2 regions of the Streptomyces sp. NPDC056486 genome follow, and region 2 is predicted to be linked to the other one. Evidence: riboswitches for the same ligand, from Rfam matches in the RefSeq annotation. Region 2 holds a riboswitch; the other holds the start of a gene.
What was found. Region 2 has a riboswitch for S-adenosylmethionine ahead of thrC (threonine synthase). Riboswitches for the same ligand answer to the same signal wherever they lie in the genome.
Positions count from the first base shown of each region.

Region 1: it holds a riboswitch for S-adenosylmethionine, as region 2 does, so the genes downstream of both, ACFQ7F_RS41610 (putative leader peptide) here and thrC (threonine synthase) in region 2, are expected to answer to the same signal.

Region 1 covers NZ_JBHTSF010000209.1:1,431-13,149, reverse strand. Annotated here, with positions in the region: gene ACFQ7F_RS41640 (2-hydroxyacid dehydrogenase) at 1-905, opposite strand, end outside; gene ACFQ7F_RS41635 (lactate 2-monooxygenase) at 902-2,074, opposite strand; gene ACFQ7F_RS41630 (hypothetical protein) at 2,425-3,099, shown strand; gene ACFQ7F_RS41625 (LLM class flavin-dependent oxidoreductase) at 3,146-4,273, opposite strand; gene ACFQ7F_RS41620 (NtaA/DmoA family FMN-dependent monooxygenase) at 4,289-5,722, opposite strand; gene ACFQ7F_RS41615 (LLM class flavin-dependent oxidoreductase) at 5,740-6,978, opposite strand; gene ACFQ7F_RS41610 (putative leader peptide) at 7,082-7,171, opposite strand; SAM riboswitch class IV at 7,282-7,395, opposite strand; SAM riboswitch class IV at 7,599-7,743, shown strand; gene ACFQ7F_RS41605 (glutathione S-transferase C-terminal domain-containing protein) at 8,068-8,895, shown strand; gene ACFQ7F_RS41600 (DinB family protein) at 8,919-9,440, shown strand; gene ACFQ7F_RS41595 (M13 family metallopeptidase) at 9,497-11,449, opposite strand; partial or broken gene ACFQ7F_RS41590 (excinuclease ABC subunit UvrA) at 11,511-11,719, opposite strand, start outside.
Region 2 covers NZ_JBHTSF010000025.1:10,516-22,234, forward strand. Annotated here, with positions in the region: gene ACFQ7F_RS13235 (trehalose-6-phosphate synthase) at 1-1,057, opposite strand, end outside; gene ACFQ7F_RS13240 (hypothetical protein) at 1,168-1,482, opposite strand; gene ACFQ7F_RS13245 (glucosyl-3-phosphoglycerate synthase) at 1,560-2,504, opposite strand; SAM riboswitch class I at 2,674-2,808, shown strand; gene thrC (threonine synthase) at 2,826-4,142, shown strand; gene ACFQ7F_RS13255 (MoaD/ThiS family protein) at 4,255-4,533, shown strand; gene ACFQ7F_RS13260 (cold-shock protein) at 4,958-5,161, shown strand; gene groL (chaperonin GroEL) at 5,536-7,161, shown strand; gene ACFQ7F_RS13270 (ATP-binding protein) at 7,256-9,337, opposite strand; gene ACFQ7F_RS13275 (PP2C family protein-serine/threonine phosphatase) at 9,643-10,734, shown strand; gene ACFQ7F_RS13280 (esterase/lipase family protein) at 10,712-11,719, opposite strand, start outside.

The DNA.
Region 1 (11,719 bases), on a different contig from region 2:
CGCACGAGCGTCTCGCGGGTGACGCCCGCGACATGCGGGGAGAGCACCACGTTCGGCGCCTTCAGCAGGCGCAGGGCGGCGGTGGGCGGCTCGGGGTCGAAGACGTCGATGCCCGCCCCGGCCAGCGTGCCCGCCGTCAGCGCGTCGGCGAGTGCGTCCTGGTCGATGAGCGCGCCCCGCGAGGTGTTGATGACGAAGGCCGTCGGCTTCAGGAGGGCGAGGCGTTCGGCGTCCAGGAGGTGGCGGGTGTCCTGTGTGAGCGGGGCGTGCAGGGAGATGTAGTCGGACGTGCGGAGCAGTTCGTCGAGTTCGACATGGCGTGCGCCGCCGAGCCGTGACTCCTTCTCGGCTCCCGCCCGCCTCGGCGCCGCGTAGACGATGCTCATGTCGAACACGACCGCGCGGCGGGCGACCTCCTCGCCGATGTGGCCGAGTCCGACGATGCCGAGCGTCTTGCCGGAGAGCTCGGTGATGGACTGCTGGAGGCGGGGCAGCGCCCAGTCGGCCACGGTGAGGGCGGTGTGCGCGGGGATCAGTTGCTTGGCGAGGGCGAGCATGAGGGCGAAGGTCTGCTCGGCGACGTTCTGCTTCTCGGCGCCGCTCGAGCCGATCGAGCAGACCTGGATGCCGCGTGCGCGGGCCGCGTCCACGGCGACGTAGTCGAAGCCGTGGCTCGCGCACTGGACGACTTCGAGGTCCGGCGCCGCGGCGATGTGCTCGGCGGTGACGGGCGCGAGGCCGGTGACGATGACGTGCGCGGCGCGCAGGGCGGCGGGATCCTCGTCGGCGGACTCGACGACGGTGACGTGCGCCGACGCGGGAAGCAGCCCTGCGAGGGCGCCTCCCGCAGCACGGCCGCCCACGTGGGGCGAGACGATGGCGAGGACGTTCTTCACGGCGGTCATGCGGTCTCCTCGATCAGGTCGTCGGGGGTGAGGGTGGCGGGCCCCGCGTGTCCGGACAGGGCAAGGGTGAGGTCGAGTTCGGCGAGCAGACAGCGGATCACGTGGTCGACGCCCGCCTGGCCGTCGAGGCCGAGCCCGTAGGCGTACGGCCGTCCCACGAGCACGGCCCTGGCGCCGAGTGCGAGCGCCTTGAAGATGTCGTCGCCGGTGCGGATGCCGCTGTCGAACAGGACGCTGAGCCGGTCGCCGACCGCCTCCACGACGCGAGGCAGGGCGTCGGCAGCCGCGACGGAGCCCGCGACCTGGCGGCCGCCGTGGTTGGAGACCACCACCCCGTCCATGCCGGCGTCGGCGGCGCGGCGCGCGTCGTCCGGGTGCAGGATGCCCTTGAGCACGATCGGACCGTCCCAGTTCTCGCGCAGGAACGCCAGGTCCGGCCAGGTCTTCGCGGGATCGGCGAACATGCCGACGAAGTGCATCACGGCCGCGTTCGGGTCCTCGTGCACCGGCTTGGCCAGGCCCGCCTGGAACGCGGGGTCACTGAAGTAGTTGGCGGTGCCCACGCCGTGCAGGAAGGGCAGATACGCCTGGTCGAGGTCGCGCGGGCGCCAGGCCAGGAGCGGGGTGTCGAGCGTGACGACAAGAGCCGTGAAGCCCGAGGCCTTCGCACGGTCAAGGAAGCTCTTGGTGACGTCGCGGTCCTTGGCCCAGTACAGCTGGAACCAGCGCTGTGCGTCCCCCATCTCCTTGGCGACCTGCTCCATGGGCGTGCTCGAGGCCGAGGAAAGGATGTACGGGACGCCGCGGGCCGCTGCCGCGCGGGCCGCGGCGGACTCGCCGTCCGGATGCATGATCGACAGGACGCCGACGGGCGCGAGGGCGAGCGGCGCGGGCAGCCGGTGGCCTAGCACCTCCACCGACAGATCGCGTTCGTGTACGTCGCGCAGCATGCGCGGAACGATGCGACGCCGCTCCAGTGCCGCACGGTTGGCGCGGGCGGTGCTGCCGTTTCCCGCGCTTCCCGCGACGTAGCCGACGGGGCCGGGACCGAGCCGCTGCTCGGTCAGCTCCTCGAGGCGGGTCAGGTCGGTGGGCAGGCGGGGTACGGCTCCAGTCATGCCGTTGAGATAGATCTCGTACTGGAAGTCCGCCCAGTTCGGCGTCGTCATGTGGTGGGTCCCGTCCGGTATTCGTCAAGACTGCGCTGTCTACCCGACGATCCTTGCCACAGTGACAAGCCCCGTCCATGGTCGTACGCACCCTTTTCCGATGGGACTATCACCTCGCTGCCGCCTGTGTCACGTACGGGACATCACTCGCGCGACTTAACGGGTAGGGCGCCGTCCGGTCCCGCGCGCGGTCGCTCCTGCCCCGGCGTGCGGTCGCGGGACAACGCCCCCGCTCGCGAAGCGAGTTCACCTATCCGGACCGACCGCCTCCGCCCCTGTTGTGACGCTCTCGCGGATCACGCGAACCTCGTGGCATCGGCAGGCGCCCGCATGGCGCCGAGAGGAGACACATGCCCAGGTCGTTCAGCGGTGAGGAATTCCTTCAAGCACTCGCATCGGACACGGTCCGCGAGAAACCCGTGATCGTCGGGATGGTCAAGAAGTCCGAAGAGGCCACGGAGAGCGTCCAGTTCGCCCCCGGCACTACATGCAAGGACTGGACGACGATCCCAGTCAGCCTCATCGATCAGGTGGAGCTCCTGCGGCAGGTTCCCTGCGACGAACACTCGCACAGCCTCGTCCAGCTCACGCTCAAGGAGTCCGACTCTCCGGAGCACACCGTCCTGGCCACGCTGCTGTCCCACTACGCGCGCGCCGGCGCCGCTCCGGCTCCTTCGCCGTGCGGGACATCGGCGCACACCCAGCCCCCGCCGCAGGGCCCTCAGGCTCAGTCCCAGGCCCGGTCCCACGGCCCGGCGCCTCAAGGTCCAGGAGCCAGAGGTCCGGCGACGGCTCCCCTCACCTGGGGCGTCGCCCCGCAGGGCACACCGCCCCAGGCCACGCCCCGGGCCCAGGCCGAGTGCGTGGACGGCAGCTCGGCCTGTGTGAGCGACGGGTACGGGGGCTACACGTGCCTGGCGTGCTGCCACGGCTACTGGAACGACATCGGCCCCTGCCTCTACGGCAAGTGGTTCGGCTGCAACGGCACGAACTACAACGCGTACAACTGCTGGCCCATCGCCTGACCTCGCCCCTCCGCCGGGCGCGCGCGACGCCCGGCGGACGGACACGTCACCTGCGCCGCCACTCCTCGGCGAGCAGTTCGTAGGAGCGCACCCGGTCGGCGTGGCCGTGGGTGATGGTGGTGATGAGCAACTCGTCGGCGCCGGTGGCTTCTTGGAGCTGCTCCAGGAGATCCGCCACACGTTCGGGGGAACCGGTGAACTGCGTCTCGGTACGGTCCTGGACCAGTGCCCGGTCCGCGTCGGTCCAGTTGTGCCGGCGCGCTTCTTCCGGCGTGGGGTACTGGATGGCGCCCTCGGCCGTGCGGATGCTGCGGACCCAAGGGCCGTACCCCGCGGCGAGTTCGCGGGCGGTCTCGTCGTCCTCGGCGACGACGACGTCCGCCGAGACGCTGACATAGGGCTTGTCGAGTACGTCGGAGGGCTTGAACGCGGCGCGGTAGCCGTCCGCGGCCTCGAGAACCGTGCCCGGGCTCACGTGGTAGTTCGCGGCGAAGGGCAGGCCGCCCCGACCGGCGACGTCCGCGCTCTGGCCGCCGCTGCTGCCCAGGATCCACACCTGGATGTCGGCGCCCTCACCGGGGACCACATGCGCTTCGATGCCGTCATCGGAGCGGTACGTTCCCGCGAGCAGGGCCAGGATGTCGTCGACCTGCTCCCCGTAGTCCTGCGACTCGGCGTGCGGCTGCTGGAGCAGCCTCCGCTGGAGGGCGACACGGGGTGAGCCGAGCAGGTGCTCGTAGGAGAAGCGTGCCGGGATCCGCAGCCCGTTGGGGGCACGGCCGTCGACGACGGGGGTCGCGGTCGGCGGCGCGGCGGCGGGTGTTCCGGGCGGCTTGCCGCCCGAGCGGCCGAGCCCCAGGTCGAGGCGCCCGGGATGCAGCGCGTCGATCAGACCGAACTCCTCGACCGTGGAGAGAGCGGTGCGGTGCCCGAGTTGCACGGCCCCTGCCCCGAGCCGGATCGTCGAGGTCGCGGCGGCGGTCAGGGCGAGGACTACCGCGGGCGATGTGCCTGCCACGCCCGGGTTGAGGTGATGCTCGGCGAACCAGTAGCGGGCGTACCCGAATCGCTCGGTCTGCCGGGCCAGGTCGATGGAGTTGCGCAGCGCCGCGTCCGCGGTGGAGCCGGACGAGATCGGGACCAGGTCGAGGACGCCGAGAGGGATGGCTGACATGTGTGGTGATCCTCCTCAGTGCTCGGCCGACGCGGGCACGGGTGTGGGTACGGGGGTGGGCAGGGAGAGAGGCACCCCGGCGTCTGTGTCGGCGTCGGGATGAGCCAGGCCGAGGTGGTCGCGCAGGGTGGTGCCCTCGTACTCCGTGCGGAAGACGCCGCGTTCCTGGAGCAGCGGGACCACGGTGTCGGCGAAGGCGTCGAGGCCGCCGGGGGTGATGTGCGGGACGAGGATGAAGCCGTCGCTCGCGTCGGCCTGGACGAAGGAGTTGATCGTCTCGGCGACGGTGGCCGGGGAGCCGACGAAGGACTGACGGCTGCCGGTCTCGATGACGAGGTCACGGATGGACCACTTGTTCGCGGCGGCGAGCTCGCGCCACTCCCGCGCGGTGGCCAGCGGGTCGCGGTACATCCGCACCTGGGCGCGACCGCGGGCGATGGTGTGCTCGCCGACATCCGGATCGATCTCGGGCAGCGGGCCCTCCGGGTCGTACGCGGAGAGATCGCGGTTCCAGACGAACTCCAGGTGCTTGATCGCGGTGGCGCCGCTGACCTGCTTGCGTCGCACCTCCCGGGAGAGCTCCTCCGCCTCGGCGTCCGTGTCCCCGAGGACGAAGGTCGCAGCGGGCAGGATGAGGAGCTGGTCGTGGGTGCGGCCGTGGCGGGCCAGGCGGCCCTTGACGTCCGTGTAGAACGCCTGCCCTTCCTTGAGCGTGCTGTACCGGCTGAAGATCGCGTCCGCGCCCGCGGCAGCGAACTCACGTCCCTCCTCCGAGTCGCCGGCCTGGAAGATGACCGGCCGGCCCTGCGGACTGCGCGGAACGTTGAACTGCCCCTGGATGTCGAAGTGTTGCCCCTGATGGACGAAGGCGCCCGCCTGGGCGTCGCTCAGGAACGTGCCGGTGCCTTGGTCGGCGACGATCTCGTCCCCGCGCCAGGAGTCGAAGAGCTCGCCCGCAGTGCTGAGGAATTCCTTCGCCCTTGAGTACCGCTCCTCCTGCGGGAGGAACCCGCCGCGGCGGAAGTTCTCACCCGTGAAGGCGTCCCAGGAGGTGACGACGTTCCAGGCGGCGCGCCCGCCCGAGAGATGGTCGAGGCTGGCGAACTGGCGGGCCACTTCGTAAGGCTCGTTGAAGGTGGAGTTGATGGTGCCGGTCAGGCCGAGGTGTTCGGTGACGGCGGCGAGCGCGGTGAGCACGGTGAAGGTGTCGGGGCGTCCGACGACGTCCAAGTCGTAGATCTCCCCGCCCTGTTCGCGCAGCCGCAGCCCCTCGGCGAGGAACAGGAAGTCGAATTTCGCGCGCTCGGCGGTCCGTGCGAAGTGCGCGAAGGAGCTGAACTCGATATGACTCCCGGCCTCGGGGTCGCTCCATACGGTCGTGTTGTTGACGCCGGGGAAGTGCGCCGCGAGGTGAATCTGCTTGAGCGGCTTGTCCGGTGACTTGCTCATGTCGGGTTCCTTCCGGCTCAGGCGGAGGCGGCGTAGCGGCTGGCGGGGCGGGCGAGGCCGAGGTGGCCGCGCAGGGTGTCGGCTTCGTACGCGTGCCTGAAGGCGCCGCGGCGCTGGAGTTCGGGCACCAGGCCCCGGGTGATCGCCGGGAGGTCGTGGCCGACGACGGCGGGGCGCAGCCGGAACCCGGTGAGCCCGGCCTCCCGCAACTCAAGGAGCAGGTCGGCGAGTTGGGCGGGCGTGCCGGTGAACACCCGCGCGTCACTGGTGTACGGGTGACCCGCGAGGGCGTCCAGACGCTCCCGGCGGGCCGCGGCGGCGGCCGGGTCGTCGTCGAGGAACACGACCAGGTCGCCGAAGAGGTGCAGGGGCTCATCGCTTCGCCCGGCCGCGTCCTGTTCGCCGCGGACCGCGGCGACGACGGCGCGTGCGTGCCCGGCGTCGCGCGGGGTGACGTATCCGATGTCGGCGGAGCGGCCGAGGAGCCGGAACGGGGCCTCGGTCGGGCCCTCGTGGGCGAGTGCGCTGACGAGGGGCCTGCCCTGCGGCGGCCGGGGCGTGATCGAGGGGCCCTTGACGCTGAAGTGCTTGCCCTCGAAGTCGATGTAGTGCAGCTTGTCGCGGTCGATGAAGCGGCCGGTGGCGACGTCCCGGATCTCCGCGTCGTCCTCCCAGCTGTCCCAGAGCCTGCGCACGGCTTCGACGTAGTCGGCCACCTCGTCGAAGAGGTCGACGGTCAGCTCCCGTACGTCCGCTCTGCCCAGGTCCTCGACGCTCTCGAAGGCGGGAAGCGTACGGCGCCCGAAGTGCGCGGCCTCATTACGGCGCGCCGACACCTGTACGCGTACGCCCGCGCGGCCCGCGCTGACGTAGTCGAGTGTGGCGATCGCCTTGGAAATGTGGAAGGGCTCCGTGTGCGTGGCCACCACCGTCGGCACCAGGCCGATGTGGCTGGTCAGCGGGGCGACACGGGCGGCGATGAGAACGGCGTCGAGCCGCCCTCGTACCTGATCCGTGCGTCCGTCGGGCTCGGTGAAGTGCGTGGACTGGAGCCCGAGCCCGTCCTCGATCGTCACGAAGTCGAGCAGGCCGCGTTCTGCTTCGGTGACCAGGTCGGCCCAGTACCGGGCAGTGAGCAACTCCCCTGGACGGGCCACCGGTTCGCGCCAGGCGGCCGGGTGCCAGCCCGCGCCGTCGAGCGCGACAGCGAGGTGCAGCGCGGCGGCGGGAGCGGAGGAATGCGAAGAATGGGGCAACGAAGGTGATGACGACACGAAAGGTGTGCCTTCCTGATCGACCGTACGACCGTGCGAGAACACCGGCCCCTCGGCTCCGAGGGTGCGGCGGCGGGGTAACGGGTCAGGAACGACAGAGCGCGCCGGCGACACGCTGCAGATCGATGTGCGGCCGGGAGTACAGATGCACCTGGCGGCTCGGCGCGATCACCATGACGCGTGGAACGGACGCGAACGGCACCGGCGACAGGGGCGGCACAGCTGACACAGGTGGCACGTCCGTCACCTCCACCTTTCCGGCCCGGCGGGCCTGGGGCCTCGCCGGTCTCGCGCTTGCGGGACCCTGGACGGGCACCGCCTGGTCCTCACCTGGAGCACCCCGCCGCGTAGGAGGGTTGCCGGTCAGCAAGCCAGGGCTTGACGCTGACACTCGTAACCTGCTCGGGACGTTACGTGAGGTCGTAGCGGTGCGCAATGCCCGTGGATCATGGGCGTTCTCACATCGCCGACCGTGCCTCGTCGTCCGTCTCCGTCAGCCTCAACCACCGGGCCGCTCCTTCTGTTCCGGGTCCGGGCCTTCTTCTGTTCCGGGTGCGGCCTTCTTGACGGAGCCGGGCACCCGGACTCAGACTTCCGGGGACGGTCACGATTGTCAGCGCCCGCCCGGCAGGGTTCCTGCCCGAGCGGGTCATCGGCCCCGGCCCGCTGACGGGCAACCCTTCCTCCGCGACGGGGTGCCCCGGGTGACGACCGGGTCCCGCCGTGGCGGCGGGGCAAGCGCGGCCCCGGATACAACGGGCCTCGACGGCAGGGCTGGTGGACATGTCCAGGGCGGTCGGTGAGAGGAACAGCATCCCGCGGCCTCTCCTGTCCGCGCCCCGGCCCCGCCCTCGCGTCCTGACCAGACGCCTGCACATCGACCTGCTGCGCGTGTGCAGCGCCTCGGTTCCAGCTGTCTGACGTCCGCACAGCGTCCACGCACCAGTGACGCCTCCGGGACAAGAAGCCTCATCACTGCGGCCCTCTGCGGCCACGGATCCCCCTCTCCCCCCGCTGTGCCACCGGCCCGCGCGCGCCGCCGGTCGGTGCCCTTCCCCTCCCTGGAGAGCCATGCCCGAGATCACGTCGCACCGTTCCCGCACTGTTTCCCGCCCGGCTTCCCCCGCGGATTCATGCTCCCCGCGCGACACCGGCCCAAGCGGTGTCCGCCCACGCGATGCCGGACCACGCGGCACCTGTCCCACGCCGATCCGCAGCCGCATCGGCGACGACCTCGCAGGCGGCTTCTACCCGGCACCCCACCGCTACCACCTGTATCTCTCGGCGGAATGTCCGGACTCCTTGCGCGTCTCGATCACCCTCGACCTGCTCGGTCTCAGGGACTCGGTCACCACCACCCTCCTGGCGCCGCACGCCACCGCGGCGCTCGACTCCCTGCACCGCTATTACGAGGCCACCGAGCACCACTTCGAAGGGCCGCTGACCGTTCCGGCCCTGTGCGACCGGTGGAGCGGGCACGTCGTCAGCAACCACACGCCCGACATCCTGCGCGACCTGGCCTGCCGCCTTGCCGCACACGGCAGTGGCCCGCTGCCCGTCCTGCGCCGACCGGCCCTGGCAGCACGGATCGACACCTGGCACGAGCTGCTCGCCGGGCCGCTCGCCCCCGCGACGCTGGACCGGCTCGACTGCCGTCTTGCCTCCCACTCCTACCTCGTGGGCGACGAACTCACCGCGGCGGACGTGGACTTGTGGGCGACGCTCGTCCACCTCACCCCGGACGCGGCCGAGGCGACCCGGTCCCGTCCCCACGTGCGCGCCTATGTGCGCCGCCTGCACGACCACCCGGCCTTCCACGCCAATCGCCCTCGGTCCGGCGGGACGGAACGGTGGTCGGACACGACCGCCGACGATCCGAAATCTCTTTCCCAGGCCTAGGGCCCCTGTGCCAGGGTCAGCCCGTGAACGATTCCCGACGCGAACTGCTGCGCCGGCAGTTCGACCTGACGTGGTCCCTCTTCGAGTACCACCTGGAGCGCCTCGAGCCCGAGGACTTCCTGTGGGAGCCCGCGCCGCTCTGCTGGACGGTGCGGCCCGACGGTGACGGAGGGTGGGTGGCGGACTTCGCGGAGACCGAGCCGGATCCCGTCCCGATTCCCACCATCGGCTGGATCAGCTGGCACATCGGCTGGTGGTGGGGCGTCACGATCGATCACGCGCGGGGACGGGTGCCGCGGGAGCGGACCGGGATCACCTGGCCGGGCAGCGGCAAGGCGGCCGTCGACTGGCTACGTGACCTGCGCACGGAGTGGCTGTCGGTGCTCGACCGGCTCGACGACACGGATCTGGACGCCACTGCCCCGTTCCCCTGGCAGAACGACCCCGAACACACCGTTGCCCACATGCTCGCCTGGGTGAACTCCGAGCTGATGAAGAACGCCACGGAGATCGGCCAGCTCCGCATGCTGCGCGCGGCGCGGTAGAAACGGCGGCGGGTCAGGCACGGCCGCAGCACGGGTGCCGCGGCCGTGTCTGGAGATCACCAGATCCTGACGCGCTCCGCGCGGTCCAGCCAGAGCCCGTCGCCCTCTGCCGTCGCGAAGGCCTCGTGGAACTCTTCGAGGTTGCGGACGATGTTGGCCCGGAACTCGGGCGGCGAGTGCGGGTCGATGGTGAGGTACTGCTGCTCCTGCTCCTTGCGGCGCTTGGTACGCCAGCAGTAGGCCCAGTTCATGAAGAGCCGCTGGGAGCCGGTCAGGCCATCCTTCTCGGGCATCGCCGCGCCGTCGAGCGCGATGCGGTAAGCCGTGTGCCCGATGGTCAGGCCGCCCAGGTCGCCGATGTTCTCGCCCACCGTCAGCGAGCCGTTGACGGACTCGTCGGGGAGGTTGCGCGGCGAGAAGGCGTCGTACTGCTTCACCAGCGCCTTCGACTTGGCCTCGAACGCGGTCTTGTCGGCCGCGGTCCACCAGTCGTTGAGGTTGCCCGCGCCGTCGTACTGCGCGCCCTGGTCGTCGAACCCGTGGCCGATCTCGTGGCCGATGACCGAGCCGATGCCGCCGTAGTTCTCGGCCGGGTCGGCGTCGGGCGAGAAGAACGGCTTCTGCAGGATGCCCGCGGGGAAGCAGATCTCGTTCGTGCCCGGGTTGTAGTACGCGTTGACCGTCTGCGGCAGCATGAACCACTCGTCGCGGTCGACCGGCGCGCCGATCTTGGCGAGCTGCCGGTCGGACTCGAAGGCGTCCGCCGCGTGCGCGTTGCCGAGCAGGTCGTCGCCGGAGACCTCGAGGTCCGAGTAGTCGCGGAAGGTGTCCGGGTAGCCGATCTTGGGACGGAACGTGGCGAGCTTCTCGTACGCGCGCTCCTTCGTCTCGTCCGTCATCCAGTCGAGGCGGGCGATCGACTGGCGGTAGGCCTCCAGGAGGTTGCCCACGAGGTCGTCCATGATCGCCTTGGAGCTCGGCGGGAAGTGCCGCGCCACGTACTCCTTGCCGACGGCCTCGCCGATGGAGCCCTCGACGAAGGCGACCGCCCGCTTCCACCGGGCGCGCAGCTCCGGGGTGCCGTTGAGGGTGCGGCCGTAGAACTCGAAGTTCTTCTCCACGAACGCGTCGGTGAGGTAGGGCGCGCAGGAGCGAAGCACCCGGACCAGTGCCCAGTCACGCCACTGCTCGATCGGCACCTCGGCGAGGGCCGTCGACAGGTGGGCGAGGTAGGACGGCTGGCGGACGCACGTCTCGGCGATGGTGGCGTCCGAGCCGCCGAGCCCCTCGACATAGCCGCGCCAGTCGAACTCCGGCGCCAGGGCGGTCAGTTCGTCCAGGGTGGTGAGGTTGTAGGTCTTCTGTACGTCACGCGTCTCGGCCCGCTCCCAGTGCCCTGCGGCGAGACGGGTCTCAAGCGCGAGAACCGTCTTCGCGGCATCTGCGGGCGAGGCGTGCTGCCCGAGCGTGAGCAGGTCGGTGAGGTAGGTGACGTACTTCTCGCGGATCTCGGCGAACTTCTCGTCGCGGTAGTACGACTCGTCGGGCAGGCCGAGTCCGCCCTGGAGGACGTTGAAGAGGTAGCGGTCGGAGTTGCGGTCGTCCGAGTCGATGTAGGAGCCGAACAGACCGGATCCTCCGATCCGCTCGAAGCGGCCGAGGAACGCCGCGAGCTCCCGGTTGTCCCGCAGCCCCGCGACGGCGTCGATCAAGGGCTGTGCGGGGGCGAGCCCGCGGGCGGCGATCGCCTCCTCGTCCATGAACGAGGCGTACAGCGTGGCGATCTTGCGCGCGTCATCCGATCCTGCGCCGTCCGACGCCAGCTCCTGGATGATCACCTTCACTTGTTCCTCGGCCGTGTCGACCAACTGCACAAAGGGGCCCCAGCTGGAGCGATCGTCGGGGATCGCCTCGGTCTCCAGCCAGTGACCGTTGACGTGGCCGAACAGGTCGTCCTGCGGCCGGATCTCAGGGTTCATGCCCGCGCGGGCGTCATCCAGCATGCTCATTCACGCACCCTACGCGGACACCGCGCCCGAGCACGATCGGCTTGTCACCGCCGACCCCGGCGTCGGGGCGGCCCTGGCTCGGCATGAACGACTGGATGAAAGCGGTGCACGTCTCGTTGATGAGGCGCTGCGACTCGGCGGCGATGGTGCCGAGGACGAGCGAGGACTTCCCGGAGCCCGAGGCTCCGGTGAAGACGGTGAGCCGCCGCTTGGGGATGTCGAGCGAGACGTCGCGCAAGTTGTTCTCGCGAGCGCCTCGCACCTGAATCA
Region 2 (11,719 bases):
AGTCGTCCTTCACGTGGAGCACGACCGGGGTCCAACCCTCGACGCCGTACTCGGAGTTGATCTCGTCGGCGAGCTTCTGCACGGACGCGGTGTACTCGCGGTACACCGCGAGATCCTGCCGCGACGGGTAGGCGAAGGCCACGTGCACCACCCGTTCCCGCCACTCGGGGCGGGAGGCCAGCAGCTCCCGGTACGCCAACAGCCCCCGCACGATGTTCTTCGACAGCTCCGTCCGGTCCACCCGGACGATCACCCGTCGGCCGGTCCCGACCTGCTCCCGCAGCGCGACAAGCCGTTCCTCCACGTCGTCCCGCCCCGCCCGCTCCCGCAGGAAATCCGCGTCGGCCCCGAGCCCGTGCACCCCGATCCGCGTCCCCGACGTACCGCCGATGACGGCGACGCAGCACTCCGTGAACGCGTCCGCCCACCGCCCCGTCAGGAACGCCGCACGGTCGGCCCCCAGGATGCCGCGAAGCAACTGTTCCGCGACGTCGTCCGGCAGCATCCGGAAGTAGTCCACCGGCGCCCACGGCGTGTGCGAGAAGTGGCCGATGCGCAGGTCGGGGCGGAGTTCGCGCAGCATCCCCGGGACAAGCGCCAGGTGGTAGTCCTGGACGAGGACCGCCGCGCCCCCTGCGGCGCTCTCCGCGAGCGCCTCGGCGAAGGCCCGGTTGTAGGTCTCGTACGACGCCCACTGCGCCCGGAACTCCGGGCCGAAGGCCGGTTCGAGCGGCGTTTGGTACAGCATGTGGTGGACGAACCAGAGCACGGAGTTCGCGATCCCGTTGTACGCGTCGGCGTGCACCTGCGGGTCGATGTCGAGCATCCGCACCCCGGGTTCACCGACCCCGCGCCGCACGGCCTCCCGGTCGCCGTCTCCCAGCGCCGCGCAGACCCACAGGGAGTCCCCGGCGGAGTCGCCGATCGCGCTGAGCCCGGAGACGAGTCCTCCGCCGCCCCGCTTGGCCGTCAGCTCTCCGTTCTCCTCCAGGGAGTACGTGACGGGGCCGCGGTTGGACGCGACGAGGACCTGGGCGGCGGCGTGCTCGGAGACCATGTGCCGAAACCTAGCCCTTACCGGCAGGGCTCAAACGTGCGGCAGGACCCGGGGCGGACCCGCCGTATACGTTCGCGTGCCCGGCGTAGAGCCGGGCCCGTTGGCCACGCCTAGGGCCTCAGGGTCCTTCTGCTCCGCGCCGCCGCCACCGCGAGTACGCCGAGCACGCACAGCGAGAACGCGAGGCCCGCGTACAGCATCGTGCGCGATTCGCCACCCGTGTCGACCAGTTCACCCCGACTGCTCTGCTGCTCGTTCGCGTGGTCGAGCATGCTGTGACCGGCGCTGTGACCGGCGCTGTGACCGATGGTCCTGGAGTTGCCGTACAGCGATACGTCGTGACGCACGTCCGCTGCTGCGGCGGCGCTCAGCGCCCCTGCCGTGAGACCGACGGTGGCCACGACCACGCCACCGATGCGTCGCACGCTTCTCAATACCTGCCTGACCCGCATAGATACCCACATAAGTGGGGAATGTAGACAAAATGCCCGGTCTTGGATGGTTACGCCACGCGGCGGGCCGCGTACTCCGCGATGCCGGACATCGGCGGACGCTCCTCCGTGTCCACCGAATGGGTCCGCGGTTCGAACCCGTGCTCGCCCCGCTCGAACTGTGTGAGTTCGGGGCGTACGTGATGACCGAGCGCGAGCCGGACCTGTGCCGTCCGGTAGATCGCCGCGGCCATCCTGCCGAGCGCCTGCCCGTCCTGATGCCGGTGCTTGCGCACGCCGACGTCGACCTGCGCGAGCGCGTCAAGGCCCACGGTGTGCAGCGCGTCGACGAGCAGGCCAAGCTCCACCCCGTAGCCGACGGGGAACGGCAGCCGCTCAAGGAGGGACCTGCGTGCCGCGTACTCGCCGCCCAACGGCTGGACGAACCCCGCGAGTTGGGGCCAGTGCATGTTGAGCAGCGGGCGCGCCATCAGCTCGGTGACCCGGCCGCCCTGACCGGCGGTCCCGGCAAGGGGCCGGTCGTACATCGCCTTCACGAAGTGCACGTCGGGCTCGGTCAGGAGCGGGCCCACGATCCCGGTGACGAAGTCCGCCGAGAACTCCTTCAGGTCCGCGTCGACGAACGCGACGATGTCACCGCCGGTCACCAGAAGCGAGCGCCACAGGACCTCGCCCTTGCCGGGCACGGCCGGGATGCGCGGCAGGATCTCGTCCCGGTGCACGACCCGCGCGCCCGCATCCCGCGCGACCTCGGCCGTACGGTCCCGGGAGCCGGAGTCGATCACCACGAGCTCGTCGACGAGGGCGGCCTTCTCGATGAGCTCGCGGCGGATCTCGGCGACTATCTCGCCGACCGTCTCCTCCTCGTCGAGCGCGGGCAGGACGACGCTCACCGAGGCTCCCGACGCCCGTTTGGCGGCGACGAGCGCGCTGAGCGGACGGTCGGCAACGGACCAGGAACGCCTGGTCAGCCAGCGCTCGGCCTCTTCCAGCACGGGTGATTCCTCCTGTGTGTGGCCTACATGTGATCCATCTCGCGGTTCGGACGACTATCTCAAGGGTCCAGGCCGTCGGTTACAGTCTTGAACAACGCGGATGACCATCGCATGTCGGGGGTCGGCGCGTAACAAATGCCCTGGGGCCCCTGAAGCCCCGGCGCCATACCGCTCATCCAGAGGGGCAGAGGGATACGGCCCGTTGAAGCCCCGGCAACCATCCCGCCGACCGCGCACGCGAGGTCTCGGTGGGGAAGGTGCCAATTCCGTCTCGCGACGAGATTCGTCGCGGGGAAGATGAGGAGAAAGGGCCTCGCCTCCATGGCTGCGCAGACTGTCGCAACGAACGAAACCACCCCTTCCACGGCTTCCAACTGGGGCTCCGTGGATCTCGGCCCCGCGTCCGGCCTCTCGTGCCGCGAGTGCGGTGAGCTTTACGCCCTGGGCCCGATCTTCGCCTGCGAGGCCTGTTTCGGCCCGCTCGAAGTCGCGTACGACCTGCCGACCGGCGACCCCGAGGCGCTCCGGAAGCAGATCGAGTCCGGCCCCGCCAACATCTGGCGCTACGCCCCGCTGCTTCCCGTCCCGGCGGACGTCGCTCAGAAGCCGAACATCAACCCCGGCTGGACCCAGCTGGTCAAGGCCGACAACCTCGCCCGTGAGCTCGGCGTCGAGCAGGGCAAGCTCTTCGTCAAGGACGACTCAGGGAACCCGACGCACTCCTTCAAGGACCGTGTCGTCGCGCAGGCCATCGAGGCGGCGCGCGCCTTCGGCTTCACCACCCTCTCCTGCTCCTCCACCGGCAACCTCGCCGGCGCTGTGGGCGCCGCCGCGGCCCGCGCCGGCTTCCGCTCCTGTGTGTTCATCCCGCACGACCTGGAGCAGGGCAAGGTCGTCATGGCCGCGGTCTACGGCGGAGAGCTCGTCGGTATCGAGGGCAACTACGACGACGTGAACCGCTTCTGCTCCGAGCTCATCGGCGACCCGCTGGGCGAGGGCTGGGGCTTCGTCAACGTGAACCTGCGGCCGTACTACGGCGAGGGCTCCAAGACCCTCGCGTACGAGATCTGCGAGCAGCTCGGCTGGCAGCTGCCCGACCAGCTGGTCATCCCGATCGCATCGGGCTCGCAGCTCACGAAGATCGACAAGGGTCTCAAGGAGCTCATCAAGCTGGGGCTCGTGGAAGACAAGCCGTACAAGATCTTCGGTGCGCAGGCCGAGGGCTGCTCGCCGGTGTCGACCGCCTTCAAGGCCGGGCACGACGTCGTGCGCCCGCAGAAGCCGGACACCATCGCCAAGTCCCTCGCCATCGGCAACCCCGCCGACGGGCCGTACGTCCTGGACATCGCGCGTCGCACGGGCGGTGCGGTGGAGGACGTGAACGACGAGCAGGTCGTGGACGCGATCAAGCTGCTCGCGCGGACCGAGGGCATCTTCGCGGAGACCGCGGGGGGTGTGACGGTCGGTGTCACGAAGAAGCTTCTTGAGGCCGGGCTCATCGACCCCACCTTGACCACGGTGGTGCTGAACACGGGTGACGGGCTCAAGACCCTGGACGCTGTTGCCGAAACGTCTCAGGCGACCGCGACGATCAAGCCCAGCCTCGATGCATTCCGTGCCGCGGGTCTCGCCGACTAGTCGCCGTAGGGCCTGATCGCCGTCGACGGGCGGCGGTCGTGGTCCGTCCTCGCGCAGTTCCCCGCGCCCCTTAAGGGGCGTATTTCTCCCCCTGTATCAAGAGGTGAATCCCATGAGCGTCAACGTTCGCATTCCCACCATTCTTCGCACCTACACCGGCGGCAAGTCCGAGGTCGCCGCCGAGGGCGCGAACCTCTCCGAGGTCATCGCCGATCTTGAGGCCAAGCACGCCGGTATCGCGGCCCGTGTCCTGGACGATCAGGGCAAGCTGCGGCGCTTCGTGAACGTGTACGTGAACGACGACGACGTCCGCTTCGAGCAGGGCCTTGAGACCGCGACGCCGGACGGCGCCGGTGTCTCGATCATTCCCGCCGTCGCGGGCGGTTGCTGAATCCGCCCGAAAGCACGCAGCGTTACCTCTATTGCCCCCTCCGCGAGAGAAGCGGAGGGGGCAATTCTGTATGGTTGAGCGCGGTACAGTTGGGAAGCAAGCTTCGCTGTTTGTGCCGTGCGCATATACGAAGTCGGCCCGGGGCCGACAAGAAGTAGCCAAAGCGCCTTGCCTTTTTGAGCCTATTGCGGCATTTGTCTGGCCCGACTTGCCCTGAACTCCGGCAAATTCTCCGCATATTTCCGATCGCGCGTGCCCAGAATTCTCGTCCGATTGACCTGTTGCAGAGGGCAGTTGGACAGATACATTCAGCGGCGGTCGACGCGTTCCGGCGCACGCCTCCACAACCCATTGGGGGGGTGAGGTCTGACCCGGGCCCGCGAAGTGCGGGTCCGTGCAAGGGCCAGTAATAGGGGAGTTAGGCATGGCTCAGGGCACCGTCAAGTGGTTCAACGCGGAGAAGGGGTACGGCTTCATCGCGGTCGACGGTGGTGCGGATGTTTTCGTCCACTACAGCGCGATTCAGATGGACGGTTACCGCACCCTTGAAGAAGGTCAGCGAGTGGAGTTCGAGATCTCGCAGGGCCAGAAGGGTCCGCAGGCGGACATGGTCAAGCTCGCCGTCTGATCTCGGCGCGATCGGCCAGCGACTTAGCGAGTGACGAGAGGCTCGTATCCCGACAGGGGTACGGGCCTCTCGTGCGTCCCGTCGCACGTCCCGCCGCGTGTGCCGCCGCGTGTGCCGCGTTGCGTCCCGCCGTACGCCCCGGACGCGCGCCCCCTCATGTGTCTGGGATCCGTAAGAGGCGCTTGCACTCGTAGGGGTCGAGTGCTAATCATTGGCGTTAGCACTCTCCCAGTGAGAGTGACAGAACTTGGGTCGGATCGGTGAGGCTCGCAAGCCGGGTGGGGCAAGGAACCACATGGCTCGCAGGCCGTCCGTCGCGGGCACCGATGCGATCCGGAGCAGCATTCCACCCCTGTCCGGGAGGACCACTTCACATGGCCAAGATCATCGCGTTCGACGAGGAGGCACGGCGCGGCCTCGAGCGCGGCATGAACCAGCTCGCCGACGCCGTCAAGGTGACCCTGGGCCCCAAGGGTCGCAACGTCGTCCTCGAGAAGAAGTGGGGTGCCCCCACGATCACCAACGATGGTGTTTCCATCGCCAAGGAGATCGAGCTCGAGGACCCGTACGAGAAGATCGGCGCCGAGCTGGTCAAGGAGGTCGCGAAGAAGACGGACGACGTCGCCGGTGACGGCACGACGACCGCGACCGTCCTGGCGCAGGCGCTGGTCCGCGAGGGCCTGCGCAACGTAGCCGCCGGTGCCAACCCGATGGCCCTCAAGCGTGGCATCGAGAAGGCCGTCGAGGCCGTCTCGGGCGCCCTGCTCGAGCAGGCCAAGGACGTGGAGACCAAGGAGCAGATCGCTTCTACGGCCTCCATCTCCGCCGCCGACACCCAGATCGGCGAGCTCATCGCCGAGGCGATGGACAAGGTCGGCAAGGAAGGCGTCATCACCGTCGAGGAGTCGCAGACCTTCGGGCTCGAGCTTGAGCTCACCGAGGGCATGCGCTTCGACAAGGGCTACATCTCGGCGTACTTCGCCACGGACATGGAGCGTATGGAGGCGTCGCTCGACGACCCGTACATCCTGATCGTGAACTCGAAGATCTCGAACGTGAAGGACCTCCTTCCGCTCCTCGAGAAGGTCATGCAGTCCGGCAAGCCGCTGCTGATCATCGCCGAGGACGTCGAGGGCGAGGCCCTGTCGACCCTGGTCGTCAACAAGATCCGTGGCACCTTCAAGTCCGTCGCCGTCAAGGCTCCGGGCTTCGGTGACCGCCGCAAGGCCATGCTCGGCGACATCGCCATCCTCACCGGTGGCACCGTCATCTCCGAGGAGGTCGGCCTCAAGCTGGAGAACGCCGGTCTCGACCTGCTCGGCCGTGCCCGCAAGGTCGTCATCACCAAGGACGAGACCACGATCGTCGACGGCTCCGGTGAGAGCGACCAGGTCCAGGGTCGCGTCAACCAGATCCGCGCCGAGATCGAGAACTCGGACAGCGACTACGACCGCGAGAAGCTGCAGGAGCGCCTGGCGAAGCTCGCCGGCGGTGTTGCGGTCATCAAGGCCGGTGCCGCGACCGAGGTGGAGCTCAAGGAGCGCAAGCACCGCATCGAGGACGCCGTTCGCAACGCGAAGGCCGCCGTCGAAGAGGGCATCGTCGCCGGTGGTGGCGTGGCCCTCATCCAGGCCGCCGCTGTCTTCGAGAAGCTTGAGCTCGAGGGCGACGAGGCCACCGGTGCCGCCGCTGTGAAGCTGGCCCTCGAGGCCCCGCTGAAGCAGATCGCGGTCAACGCCGGCCTCGAGGGTGGTGTCGTCGTCGAGAAGGTGCGCAACCTGACCGTCGGCCACGGCCTGAACGCCGCGACCGGTGAGTACGTCGACATGATCGCCGAGGGCATCCTCGACCCGGCGAAGGTCACGCGCTCTGCCCTGCAGAACGCCGCGTCGATCGCCGCGCTGTTCCTCACCACCGAGGCCGTCATCGCCGACAAGCCGGAGAAGGCGGGCGCTGCCCCGGCCGGCGGCGGCATGCCGGGCGGTGACATGGACTTCTGAGCCTCTTCGGCTCGGTAGGCCAGTCTTCACGTACCGAGGGCGGCACTCCTTCTCACGAAGGGGTGCCGCCCTCGGGCGTTGCCCGGGGGCCTGTTCAGGGCCATGCCCCGGGTGTCAGGGCGTAGGCGATGCCCTCGTCGATGTCGGTCTCCAGACCCTTGCGGAAGGCGGCCTCGTACGCCGGGTCGCCGATGGCGTCGCGGATACGGCGCTCGCAGGCCTTGCGGGTGGCCATGAGCTCCGGATCTCCCATCCGGGCGACACCGCTGGAGCGCCACAGGACATCGGAGATGCCGAGCAGCCGCCCGGTCTGCTCCGGGTCGGCCATGGCCGAGGTCAGCGCGTCGATGCTCAGGGCGGCACCGAAGACGTCGTGGAGCCGCCATTTGATCGGCAGGGCGTCGCGGGCATGCCGGACGGCCGAGGCAGGGTCGCCGTTGCCCAGCGCGGCCCTGGAGAGCAGGTAGAAGGCGAAACTGCGCATCCACTGCTCGCCGTGCCGCTCGCACTCCTCGCGCAAGGTGTCGGCGCTCTCGGTGGCCCGCCCGAACTCGCCCAGATGGAGTTGGGCGTACGTCACGACAGAGAGCACGAAGAGCTTGACGGCGGGAGAACCGCCGCCGCAGTCGGGGGAGCGGGACGTCCGCGAGAGAAGGCGGAGCGCCCCCGCCGACTGCCCGGTCAGTACCAGCTGGACCCCTTCGAGGTAGAGAGCGGCGTCGACCGCCGCCGGGTCGTCGACCTGGTCCGCCAACGGAGTGCATATGCCCGCCAGTTGGGTGGAGGCTTCGAGGTCACCCTGCATGAAGGCCACCGCTCCGCAGGCCCACAGGGCCCAGAAGCGTTCCGGGTCGGGGCCCGGCCCCGGGGCTGTGGCGAGGGCACGGTCCAAGTAGTGGCGGCCTTCGCGCTGGAAGCCGCAGCAGAGCCAGAAGAACCACAGACTGCCGGTCATCTCAAGGCTGTCGCGCGGGTCCGAGGCGGCGAGGCAGCACTCAAGGGCCGCGCGCAGGTTGGCGTGCTCAGCCGTGCACCGCTCGTACCAGGCCACCTGGTCGGGACCGGCCCACTTCCGGCCGCCGGTGCGGGCCAGCCAGCGGTAGTAGTCCCGGTGCCGCTGCGCCAGCTGCTGTTCCTCGCCGAGATTTCGCAGCCACTCCGCGCCGTACTCACGGACGGTGTCCAGCATCGAGTACCGCAGGCCGCGCTGGGTCTTCGCCGATCGCAGGAGCGACTTGTCCACCAACGCGGAAAGCAGCCCACCGATCTGCCCGCTGCCGAGCGGGCCGACGGCGCAGACCAGTTCGGCCGCCTCCTGCTCGAAGCCGTCGGCGAAGACGGAGAGGCGGGCCCAGGCCAACCGCTCCTGTGGGGTGCACAGTTCATGGCTCCATCCGATGGCCGTGCGCAGGGTCTGGTGCCGGGGGTCGCTCTCGCCGTACCAGGTGTCGGGGGAGGGAGAGAGGGCGGCGAGTGTTTCGAAGCGCGTGTGCAGGCGCTCCCGGAGTGTGTCCAGGTCCATCTCGGGCAGGCGGGCGGCGGCCAGTTCGATGGCGAGGGGGATGCCCTCCAGATGTGTGCAGATCTCCGCCACCGCTGTGCCGTGCTTCTCGGTGACGCCCGCGCGTTCCATGAACAGCAGGGCCGCGTCGGACGGTTGTGTGCCGTGGGCGTCGACGGGCAGTGGGGGCACGATGATCGCCTGCTCGCCCCGGAGAGCCAGGGGGTGGCGGCTGGTGGCCAGGACGTGTACTTCCGGGGCCGTGGTCAGCAGTATGCGTACGAAGTCGGCGCAGTCGGCGGCCAGATGTTCGCAGCAGTCCATGATCAGCAGCAGGTTCTTGTCGGCCAGCCAGTCGGCCACCACCTCGATCGCGGGCCGGGTGCTCTGATCGGCGAGGCGCAGGGCCTCGTACAGAGCGAGCGCCATCAGGGCCGGATCGCTCAGCTGGGCGAGGCCGACCAGCCACACCCCGTCGGAGAAGTCCTCCCGCAGTTCGGCTCCGGCGCGCTGTGCGAGGCGGGTCTTGCCCACGCCGCCCACGCCGGTCAGCGTCACCAGGCGGGCGTCGGTCACGGCTTCCGCTATGACCCGCAGTTCGGCCCCTCGTCCGACGAAGCTCGTCGGCTCGGCCGGCAGGTTGCCCACCTGTCGGCCCTGCCCAAATTCCCGCATGGCGGCCCCCCTCTGGCCCTCCGGCCGCTCAAGCCCTTCCGGCCCCGCAGCCGCTTTTTCCGCCACGCGAGTCTGCTCTCCGTCACCGTCCCGGGCCCGTGGATGTCGCGAGATGCCCATTTCGTCAGGCGAGACGCTCGTATCGCCGCATTTCCGCGTCAGGCCCGGTCATCTACCGCCCACTCCGGTCAATCCCTTCTGGGAGGAGGCGCGGGTGGGTCATAGTGACCGTCAGTCGTCACGGAGCGTAAACATGGGGGTGGGGCCGGGCCATGCCCGTCGGCAGGTGGGGCCGGGAGGCAGACATGAGGAAATGGCGCGGCCGGAGCAGCCTGTGGGTGCTGGCTCTCGGGGTGAGCTGCCTCCTCGCCGCGCTCTGCACGTGCGTCCGAGGCTGGTCGACGGGGGTCGCCGTTCTGCTGATCGGCTCGTTGCTGGCCAGTGTCTGGTCGAGTGTGCGGCGTACCGCGGTGGTGGTCGCCCTGACGGTGCTCCTCGCGGCAGGGATCGGGGTCGTGCGCCGTCTGCTGGGGACGCCGGGTTTTGGTCTGGAGTTCGCGGTCCTGGTGGCGGGCGGGGCACTGGCCGTCCGCAACGCCGCCCGGCATGCCGAGCGGGAGTCGGCGCTCGCCCGGGTCACGGAGGTGGCGTGCGCGTCGCAGAGCGCGCTGCTGCGGCCCCTGGAGGTCGAGGTCGGAGGGATCGAGGTGTGCACCCGGCAGCACAGCTCGATGCGGGGGGCCTCGGTCTGCGGGGACCTGTACGACGTCGTCCACACCCCGTACGGAACACGGCTCTTCGTCGGGGACGTACGCGGCCACGGCCTGGACTCCCTGCGGACCACCGCGGCGACGATGAAGGCCTTCCGCGACCTCGCCTATCTCACCCCCGGCCTCGCCGACCTGGCCACGGCCATGGACGCCAGGATCGCCCCGGACCTGGGGCCCGAGGACTTCGTCACCGCCGTCATCGCCGAGTTCGCGCCGGGTGAGGTCCGCCTGGTCAACTGCGGCCACCCGGCGCCCCTTCGGGTGGGCAAGCAGATCAGACTCCTCGAACCCCCGGAGCCCGCGCTCCCGTTGGGGATGCGTACGACCCCGCTGCCGCACCGGGTCTACCTCCAGCCGGGGGAGCGCCTCCTGTTCTACACCGACGGCCTGAGCGAGGCCCGCGACGCCGACGGCGTCGAGTTCCCCCTGCTCCCGCGCGTGGCCGAGGCGATGGCCGAGCCCTCGAACTCCGATGCGCTCGACGCCCTGTACGCCATGGCGATCGCGCACACCGGCCGCCCGCTCACGGACGACGTCGTCCTCGTCCTGTGCCGGGCGACCGACGCGACCGGGGCCCCGCTCTCGGCCTGTCCCCAGGAGGGGATCAGTCCGGCAGCCGGTCGATGATCCAGGTGCAGAGTTCCTCGGTGACCAGGGTGTGGCCCTCGTTCTGGGAGGCGCAGAGGAATTCGTCCAGCTCGCTGTCCTCCGCCGCCGAGGCCGTGACCGGGGAGTACAGCTTGTCGTGGGTGTCGATGTCGCGCAGGGCGACCGCGCTGACGGTGGGGACGAAGCAGTGCTCGCGGATCTCGGCCTCGGAGCCGAGACCGATGATGGCGGGGATCTTGTCGAGCTCGTCGGCGAGGATGCCGAAGCCCTCCAGGGTGCCGCCGGGCGCGCCGTCGATCGCGGGCAGGTACGAGGTGCGGATGTGCGGCCTGCGCAGGGTCACCACCCGCAGCTGCGCGACGAGTTGGTCCTCGCCCTCGCGCTGCGTGTAGAGGTGGGTGCCGGTGATGGCAAGGCCCCTGCCGTGGAACGCCTGCTCGCCGGGTGCGATGCCGTTGCTTGCGCCGGTGCGCACGCCGTTGGCGACACCGATCTTCCGCGGCCGGTTCGGCCAGCCGCCGACCCGCTGCAGCTCGGCGAGGAACTCGACGCGCTCCTTGTCCGTCTCGGGGGTGTCGCCCCACTCGGAGATGTGCTGCCACAGGAGCTGGCGCGCGGCCGGGCTGTTCATCTGGTTCGAGAAGGCGGCGTTGAGCCGGCGGATGTAGTGCGCGAACGACTGCAGCGCGATCGGGATCCAGGCGCCGCGGTGCGGGCTGTCGAAGGAGAAGTACAGCTCGGTCTCGTGGTCGTCGTTGTCGTGCTCCATCTTGGCGAGCGCGTACCGCGTGACCAGACCGCCCATGCTGAAGCCGCCGACGGTCAGCGGGTGGTTGCCGCTGCGCCGCGCGATCGCCTCCTGGATCGCCGACTTGGCGGCCTTGGCGTTGTCCAGGATCGAGGCGCTGCGCTCGTCGAAGCCGAGCAGGATGACGTCGTACCCGCGCTTTCGCAGCGTGCTGATGAACGGGTACGGGCCGCGCTCCAGGGTCTCCCACGAGAA